One region of the Shewanella sp. TB7-MNA-CIBAN-0143 genome, then DNA from elsewhere that is predicted to be linked to it. Evidence: predicted binding sites of a transcription regulator. Region 1 holds the regulator's gene; each other region holds the start of a gene.
What was found. Region 1 encodes sigma-54, which starts transcription at its own class of promoters, with help from an activator protein. Its sites were predicted from a motif close to GTTGGCACGNNNNTNGNNT; they were not measured.
Positions count from the first base shown of each region.

Region 2: a site for sigma-54 is predicted at 1,494-1,512, ahead of dkgB (2,5-didehydrogluconate reductase DkgB). Genes of this name have one in related genera too.
Region 3: a site for sigma-54 is predicted at 1,771-1,789, ahead of AAEY97_RS16055 (Tll0287-like domain-containing protein). Genes of this name have one in related genera too.

Region 1 is NZ_JBEOPL010000038.1:3,937-7,226, reverse strand. It holds gene lptB (LPS export ABC transporter ATP-binding protein) at 1-622, shown strand, start outside; gene AAEY97_RS20700 (RNA polymerase factor sigma-54) at 765-2,249, shown strand; gene hpf (ribosome hibernation promoting factor) at 2,275-2,562, shown strand; gene ptsN (PTS IIA-like nitrogen regulatory protein PtsN) at 2,565-3,008, shown strand; gene rapZ (RNase adapter RapZ) at 3,005-3,290, shown strand, end outside.
Region 2 is NZ_JBEOPL010000003.1:64,586-67,875, reverse strand. It holds gene AAEY97_RS03120 (MerR family transcriptional regulator) at 1-436, opposite strand, end outside; gene dkgB (2,5-didehydrogluconate reductase DkgB) at 674-1,480, opposite strand; gene AAEY97_RS03110 (LysR family transcriptional regulator) at 1,610-2,491, opposite strand; gene AAEY97_RS03105 (MFS transporter) at 2,684-3,290, shown strand, end outside.
Region 3 is NZ_JBEOPL010000020.1:33,016-36,305, reverse strand. It holds gene AAEY97_RS16060 (MBL fold metallo-hydrolase) at 1-719, opposite strand, end outside; gene AAEY97_RS16055 (Tll0287-like domain-containing protein) at 1,009-1,653, opposite strand; gene AAEY97_RS16050 (sigma-54 interaction domain-containing protein) at 1,976-3,290, shown strand, end outside.

The DNA.
Region 1 (3,290 bases):
AGGCCCCAATGGTGCAGGCAAAACCACCACCTTTTATATGGTTGTCGGCTTAGTAAAAAGCGATAAAGGCCGAATATTGATTGACGATGACGACCTTACTGCCGATCCAATGCATTTGCGCGCCCGCAAAGGTATAGGTTACTTACCACAAGAAGCCAGTATTTTCCGCAAGCTCACCGTTTACGACAACATAATGGCCGTACTGCAAACTCGCAAAGAGCTCAGCACAGACCAACGTATTGAACAGCTTGAGCATCTACTCGAAGAGTTCCACATTACTCACATACGCGACAGCCAAGGTATGTCGTTATCGGGTGGCGAACGTCGTCGAGTTGAAATTGCGCGCGCTTTAGCTGCTAATCCAAAATTTATTTTGCTTGATGAGCCCTTTGCTGGTGTTGATCCTATTTCGGTCATCGACATTAAAAAAATCATCCAACAACTTAAAAATCGCGGTTTAGGGGTATTAATTACCGACCATAACGTACGTGAAACGCTAGACGTTTGTGAGCGAGCCTATATCGTCAGCCAGGGTAATTTAATTGCCGAAGGCACACCTGATGAGATATTAAGTAATCAACAAGTTCGAGCTGTGTACTTAGGTGAACAATTCAAGCTATAGTTACTTTACTGGCCTTTTAGTCTAGCTAACTCATTTCATTGAACGATACCTAAACAACGTTAAATGTCATTGATGTTTATGGCAATCGATTACAGTTCGAGATTGTCATTTTTATGGAAAATCATCTAGGGATAAGCGGTAAATGAAAGCGTCACTCCAACTTAAAATGGGTCAACACTTAACCATGACCCCACAATTGCAGCAAGCCATTCGCTTACTGCAATTATCGTCATTGGAGCTACAGCAGGAAATCCAACAAGCATTAGATTCAAATCCATTGCTTGAAATAGAAGATGAGTTTTCTGAAGCAAAAAACTCCTTAAAAGAAAACCGCGACCAAGCGGATACCGACTTTAGTGACAACAGTATTGTTAATGTCGAAAAAGACACTTCCACCGTCGACATAGCAGAATCCATGACCAAAGAAACCATGGATGATTTAGCCATGGATACCACATGGGATGAAGTATACACAGCCTCACCTATGTCAGGTTCGGGCAGTGCAAGCATGCGCGATGACGACATGCCCTTTCAAGGTGAAACTACTGAAGGTTTGTACGAACACTTAGAATGGCAAAAAAATCTCACTCCATTTTCAGACACCGATCTCGCCATTGCCACCGCCATTATTGATGCCATTGATGAACGCGGTTATTTAACCCAAAGTACCGAAGATATTCTCGAAGCCATGGGTGATGAAAATGTGGAACTCGATGAGGTTGAAGCGGTATTAAAACGCGTTCAACACTTTGACCCTGTGGGTGTTGCTGCACGTGATTTAAGTGAATGCCTATTTATCCAATTAGCGCAATACTCTAACGACACACCCCATATCGATAATGCCCGTTTGTTAATTAAAGGCTATTTAGAGTTAATTGCTGGCCGTGATTTCAGATTATTGATGCGTAAAACAAAACTAAAAGAAAATGAGTTACGTGACGCAATCACTTTAATCCAGACACTCAATCCTCGTCCGGGCTTATTAATTACCCCCATGGATGATGAATACGTGATTCCCGATGTCACAGTATTAAAGAAAAATGGCCGTTGGGTAGTAGAGTTAAACCCAGACAACATGCCTAAAATTGGTGTTAATCAGCAATATGCAGCCATGGCTAGAGGCAGTAAAAACCCGTCGGATAGTCAATTTATTCGAGGCCATCTGCAAGAGGCTAAATGGTTTATTAAAAGTATTGAAAGCCGTAATGATACTTTACTTAAAGTGGCAAATTGCATTGTGCAATTTCAGCAAGGCTTTTTTGAATATGGCGAAGAAGCCATGAAGCCTATGGTGCTCAATGATATCGCTGAAGCTGTAGAAATGCATGAATCGACCATTTCACGAGTCACCACACAAAAATATATGCACACCCCTCGAGGCTTATTTGAACTAAAATACTTCTTCTCTAGCCATGTCAGTACTGACGATGGCGGGGAATGCTCATCAACGGCCATTCGTGCTTTTATCAAAAAGCTGGTTGCCGCAGAAAACCAGAAAAAACCACTGAGTGACAGTAAAATGGCTCAGCTTCTGGCAGAACAGGGCATAAACGTTGCTCGTCGTACGATAGCAAAATACCGTGAAGCAATGATGATCCCGCCCTCAAACCAACGTAAGAGTTTATAACCTACTAGGCAATGGAGGATTTTTTATGCAAATAAGTCTGACTGGACGTCATGTCGAAATAACAGAATCTTTACGTGAATACATCCACAGTAAATTTTCAAAGCTTGAACGACACTTCGATCAGATCCATAATGTACACGTTGTGCTCAATGTAGAAAAATTACAACAAAAAGCAGAAGCCAAAATCAACATTAATGGCGCAGAAATTTTTGCAATGTCAGAAAGTACTGATATGTATGCTGCAATAGACGCCCTGATCGATAAACTCGACCGTCAGGTAATTAAACACAAAGAGAAGAATACAAAACACTAACGATGGAACTTTGTACCATTCTGCAGCCGGAATGCACTACCTGTGCCACACCGGGCAGTAAGAAAAAAGTACTGGAACTCATCAGCAATTTAGTCGCTGCCCAGTACCCAACCCTGTCTTCGCAAGAGGTTTTTGAAAGCCTGTTAGCGAGAGAGAAAATGGGTAGCACAGGTATAGGAAATGGCATTGCGATACCTCATGGTAGATTAACGACCATCGATCACCCTATCGCGATATTTATTAAATGTGAAGAAGCCATTGCCTTTGATGCAATCGATAAGCAACCCGTGGATCTTTTATTTGCTTTGTTAGTACCTGCAGACCAGTGCCAACAACATTTAGGCACGTTATCGAGCATGGCCCAAAAGTTAAGCGATAAGCAAATATTGAAACAGCTTCGTAAAACTCACGACGCAACAGAACTTTATCAGGTTATTACTGCATGAAACTAGTTATAGTATCGGGACGTTCAGGCTCAGGGAAATCCGTTGCCCTGAGAGTATTAGAAGACCTAGGATATTATTGTGTTGATAATTTGCCTTTACCACTCATTGGCACATTATTAGCCCAGCTTAAAGGCAGTAATGATTTGGTTGCGATTAGCGTTGATGTTCGTAACATTGCAGAACAAGGTAAAGCGCTTCAAGACCAATTGGCACTACTTCAAAATGACACTGAAATTATCAGTTTCTTTTTAAATTCCAATGACAAAGTATTGCTTAAACGTT
Region 2 (3,290 bases), on a different contig from region 1:
CCTTATCGCTAACCTGACAAGAGGTTTCATGATTTGGACCAAATCCCTCAATCAAGTGGCAAACCATGTTACCTGTGGGCGCCAACGCTGGCAGATTTTCCCACTCGTTGACTGCTTGTGTCAGCTTATTACGCAACTTTAACGTTTCATTGAACAGTAATTCCGTTTCGGCCAATTTTTGGCTAATAAGCTGCTTCACCATGGTACAAGCACTTTCACCGTGATCGGTTTTGGAAAAAATTACTTTAATTTCATCTACCGAAAAACCTAAGTTTCTGGCACTCATAATAAATCGCATCCGCGACACTTCTTTGTCACGATAGTATTTATAACCATTGCTAGGCGATTTTGTTGGTGCGAGCAGGCCGATTCGGGTGTAAAAACGAATTGTGTCTGTGGTAACACCCAATAACGTTGCGAGTTCACTTACTTGCATAATCACTCCTTGGGGTAACGACTGTATTAAATAATAAGATCTACATAAATAAATCTATTGAGTATATGCAACGACTGTAAACCTATGTCTTACACCTATGTCAAGTGGCCAATAACCCTGAAAATAAAAAACGCCAATATGAACACTCATGTCGGCGTGGATACTTGATATATAAATAATCTAATGGTGAGTGCAAACTGCGTGGGCACTTAAGCTATTGGCACATTCGCTGATAAATTATTGATCCCAATCGGGGCTAAAGTCAGGCGCCGCCACACGATGATTTCGGTCTAACTTATCAATTGCGGCCATGTCTACAGACGGGAGCGATAACGCTAATGAGGCAATATTAGCTTGCACATTTACCAGCTTAGTTGACGATGGAATAGTGACATAACCTTTTTGGCGCATCCACACTAATACCGCTTGGGCGGGTGTCATTTGGTGTTTCTTCGCAATCGCGACAATAGTGTCGTCGGTTAATACCGCACCATAGGCAAATGGCATATAACCCGTCACCATAATATTGTGCTGCTGACAAAATTCGACCAATCGGTTATTTTGCAAATATGGATGTACTTCAACCTGATTAGTGAATATTGCGTCGGTACCTAAAATCTCAATCGCTTGTGTAACCTGGGCCATAGTGAAATTAGACACGCCAATGTGTTTCGCTAAACCAGCATCTTGCACCTCTTTTAATGCCAGTAAATACTCTCGCATAGGTACTGAATCATCGCGTAACGGCCAATGTATCAGTAACAAATCCACATAATCGGTTTGCAATAAAGCCAAGCTGTCATGCGCGCTTTGAATCAGTTGGTCGTGGGCAAAGCGATCTGTCCACACCTTAGTGGTGAGGAAAATATCAGCTCTTGCGATACCCGATGCTTTAATTGCATCACCAACTTGTTTCTCATTGGCGTAAATCTGAGCGGTATCAATGTGGCGAGAACCCTGCTTTAGCGCCATTAACACTGAATCAAATGCCAGTTGATCTTTAAGTCTGAAGGTACCTGTGCCTAACAATGGAATAGTGGTCATATTGTCTTCCTAAAAACGGTATCTGAACCAACACTGTGCGCCAACTAACAACAGAAATAAACCGTCAACCAAGCAAATCTGTTTTGCTCAAACTGCAAATATCTACACACGATTAAATTGAGCCCTTAGTTATAAGGTTAATCTTGGTTGAATAAACTCAATAAATGCAGAAATACGTCGCGCCACAATAGACGATTTGTAATACACCGCATTCACTTGTTCACGTTCTATGTGAGTAAACTTCTCCGACTGAAGTATGGGCACTAACCGACCCGCCACGAGATCATCATTAATCATAAAACCTGAAAGACACGCAATGCCATTACCTGCCAGTGCTAGTTGACGCAAGGTTTCTCCATTGCTGGTGCTGATGGTAGGGGTAATAACATCGTAACCTTTTAGCGGCCAGTGATTCAATATTTTAGGTTCGGTAAACCCAAGTAACTCGTGGCAAGCCAAATCAGACACTTTTTGTGGCACACCTCTACGCGCTAAATACTCAGCGGAGGCAACAATATGTAAGGCACTTTTACCTAATGGTCGAGCATGCAAGGTTGAGTCTGCCAGCTTACCGATTCTAATGGCCACATCGGTACGCTTTTCAAGTAAATCGACATAGCCCTCGTTCGAGGTCAATGCTAATTCAATGTCTGGATAAGCGGCTCGAAAATCTTTCATCAAAGGCACTAATTGATGAAACACAAACGGACTTGCCGCGTCCACACGCAAACGTCCTTGTGGTAGTTCACCACGACGTACGAGTTCATCTTCTGCGCGTTGTAATTGTTGTAATCCACCCCGAACAGATTCGACAAATTGGCGGCCTTCATCGGTTAACTCAACACGCCGAGTGGTACGATTGAGAATGGTGACCCCGAGCTGTTGCTCTATTTTACTTACCGCACGTGACACTCGTGCAACCTGAATATTGAGTGCGTCGGCCGCCGCAGAAAACCCGCCACTATCGACCACCATCAGCAATATATCTAAATCATCTGAACGCGTAAGCATGCATACCTCATCTTGTGCTGTGTCGATCTAAAGAGTCGCTCTAACATCATTTTTTATTGCATTTATAGCAAAAGTCATTTGCTAAACATACTGTTTTTAACAACGTAAATCTAATCAATAATGACGCCCATCAACTGACTGACACATTTATCGCGACGGTAAATCCTAGCGACAACCTAAGAGGAACACATTATGCCGTTAGCTTTACTCGCATTGACGCTTAGCGCCTTTGCTATTGGAACCACCGAATTTGTCATTGTGGGATTAATCCCCACAATGGCACAAGATCTGAACGTATCATTACCATCGGCTGGCTTATTGGTCAGTCTTTACGCATTAGGTGTCGCCATTGGCGCACCTGTACTCACCGCATTAACCGGTAAATGGAATCGCAAACACGTATTGCTGGCGGTAATGAGTTTATTTGTTGCGGGTAATCTATTGGCTTGGCAAGCGCCCGGTTACGAAACCTTAATCGCTGCACGCATTATCACTGGGTTAGCCCACGGAGTATTTTTCTCTATTGGCTCAACCATTGCCACTGGGTTAGTACCCAAAGAAAAAGCCGCCAGTGCGATTGCCATTATGTTTACGGGGTTAACTGTAGCCTTAGTGACAGGCGTCCCTTTGGGCACCTACATTGGCCAAACCTTTGGCTGGCAAGCCACTTTTTTAACTGTCGCAATTCTTGGGTTTGTAGCCTTGATAGGCAGTAGCTTGTTGGTTCCTAATAATTTACCTCAGCCACCCGCGGCAAAATTATCATCGCAATTAAAAGTACTCACTCAACCACGGTTAT
Region 3 (3,290 bases), on a different contig from region 1:
AACTCTGCTAGGGTGACATTCCCCCCTACCACACTGTTATAGCGTTTTTGGGCAATCACCGATGTTTCTAACCCATTATCTGTACGTTTCTGTGCATGTGGATCATGGCCAACAAACACCCGAGTGCAATTAGGTAATGCCAATATTCGCTGAATTGAATGGTACAAGGTTATTGCGCTGCTATTGGGGAAGTCAGTATTAACGGTACCTAATTCTGGCGTTGACAAGGTGTCGCCTACAAACACAACATCTTCAATGAGATAACTGACGCAGGTTGGTGTATGACCCGGTGTATGCATAATGTGAATATCTAAATGACCCAGTTTAATGAGTTCTTCATCCACAAATAATTGTTCAAATTGTTCGCCATTACATTTAAAACTATCATCAAGATTCAGTAATCGCTTAAAGGTATGTTGAACTTTGGTGATGTGCTCGCCAATTCCGGTTGTTCCACCACGTTTTTTCTTGATATAACAGGCCGCAGAAATATGGTCGCTGTGGGCATGGGTTTCTAAAATCCATTCAACTTCAAATCCATGTTTATCGATATGCTCAATGATGCTATCAGCAAAACTCGTGCTTATGGTGCCAGACGCCATGTCAAAATCTAAAACAGGATCAATAATCGCACATTGACGGGTAGCAATATCGGTCACCACATATGTAAGAGTATGGCTAGCTTGATGATAAAAAGGATCGATTCGAATTCTACTCATGACACATTAACTCCCAACACAATACACTGGTATTTGTCAGATAAAGCCTCAGATTAATATTGGTAATATTCTCAACATCATTGATTCAATGACTGAGGAGGGTTAATCACTACAGCATGATGTTAAATTAAACCATCAATGTAAACTGCGGATTAAGTCGCAACAAACAGCGAATTAATAAGCATTATTTGATTTACGATCCGAAGAATAAGGCTTAATGATAAAGCCCTATTCCCGTGGTAGTTTGTTAATTACTTTTTCGACTTTGGCTTTTGACTATTGCTTTCGGCTATGGCTTAGCAGTAACCGATGGAGTAGATTTTTTGATATCCTTTTTCAGTGAAAATGCGCCACGAATATCACCAAGGGCAAAGTTAACCGCTTTATCATCTGGATAGGTTTTGCTAAGCAATGCACTCACTTCCGGTTCAATATTACTGCCATGGCAACCTAAACATAATTGTTGCGCTGGTATGGCCTTCATATAACGAAACTGAGTGTTGCCATCATTGACGATAAACTCACTCGCCACGATTGGCTTATCTGCAGGTTGTTGTCCTGAGGCATTCACCAGCTCAAATTGTTGTAATTGCGATAACTCCCATTCATCTGGCGTATTGTCTGAATTACGTACACGTAAACTGGTTCGAGTCAGTGTCCAGCCATCTTTCGAGTTTTCAGCGGCAATGGCAGGTGCAACCGATTTACACACCGACACCGCATTGATTAAGCCACCTTGTTTAATTGCGGCTTGTAACTGATCTTTTAACGCTTGGCTAAAATCGGCAATGCGTTGATTGGCCTGTTGTTCAAGCACCTGCTGTTGCGTTAGTGATTCAGCATGGCAAAAGCTGCTCATGCCAGCAATCACTAATAACGCACTGATGTTACGTGCATTTAAAACCGTTTTTTTGTGCTTTGATGTTAATTTCATTATTTGTCATCCTCGTCTTCAAGTCGGGTCATTCCCATTAACTTCAGGGCATAATTTTCGTACATGGGTTCACTACTGCCAGGGCACCGTTCGGTCGTAAGCGATATAACACAATCAATACAAAGCTTGTGCCATATCACACTAGCTAGGTTTAATCGCTTAAAATCATTAGCTTAAACATTATTGAAATTGACAGGATGCCCATGCTAGGTTGTTGAGTGACAAATGAGTGACAAATATGACATCGTAATGACATTTATCGTGCTATTAATGTCATTATAAAGGTTGGCCGATTAATATGAATCGCAAGCGAGAGTAATCAATGAATAAAACCACCGTTGTACAATCTATGATAAACGCTATTGATAAACCGGCGATTTTTATTACTCCCGATTATGTGATCCATGCGGTTAATCAAGCCTATATCGAAACCTATGATGACGACGTTATTTTAGGCCAAAGTAAATGCCATCAAATCTCTCATAATAGTGACCAACCTTGCGATAAACACGGTGAGGAATGCCCGTTATTACAATGCCAGAGTACTAACCGAGCTGCCAGTGCCGTGCATATTCACAGCACGGTGCAAGGTAAGTCTTACTGCGACATTTTAATGAAACCTATAAAAGATAATAGTGGCATGGTATTGGGGTATCTAGAGATTTTAGATGCCATAGATTACGCATCGACAGAATCAAAAAAAGGCACCATGATCGGTCAGTCTGCGCCATTTAAGCAGATGCTCAACAGGATTAATAGAGCCTCTCAATCCAATATCGCGGTTCTGTTACAAGGTGAAACTGGTTCAGGCAAAGAGTTAGTTGCTAAAGCGGTACATCAGGCCAGCAACCGAAATGATAAACCGTTTGTGGTGATTGAATGCACTGGGCTAAGTGAAAATCTGTTCGAAAGTGAATTATTTGGCTATGAAAAAGGTGCATTTACAGGGGCGACAAGCAGCAAAAAAGGCTTGATTGAAATAGCGCACGGTGGAACGGTGTTTTTTGATGAAATTGGTGATGTACCGATGAACATGCAAGTAAAGTTACTTAGGTTACTTGAAACCCAGTGTTATCGTGCCGTCGGCGGATTAAAACAGAAACGTTCTGACTTTAGGCTAGTCAGTGCCAGCCATAAGAATTTACTCGATTTGGTTGAAAAAGGTGAATTTAGGCGCGACCTGTATTACCGCATTGCAGGATTTCCGATTTACTTACCGTCGTTACGTGAGCGTTATGATGACATTCCGACGCTGGTGAATCACTTTATAAAATATTCTGATTACAAACATAAAAAGTTTTCGAGCAATGCATTAACTCTTTTGGGTCGTTATGCATTTCCGGGAAATATTCGCGAATTGAAAAATATTATTGAGCAATCGGCACTTATCGCCAATGAGGATGTTATACACAGCAGTGATTTACCTGAAAGCGTTCAACCTAGCCACACATCTAAGGATGAAACAATTGCCGTAAAACTTAACACCGAACTGATGACGTTAGATGACATGGAATGTGCGTATCTTTCGCAGGTATGTGAGCAATATGCAGGATCGCCAGCCGAACTAGCGATAACGCTTAATATCAGTGTGCGTACCTTATATCGAAAATTACAACGCTATGGTTTAAAGCTTAACT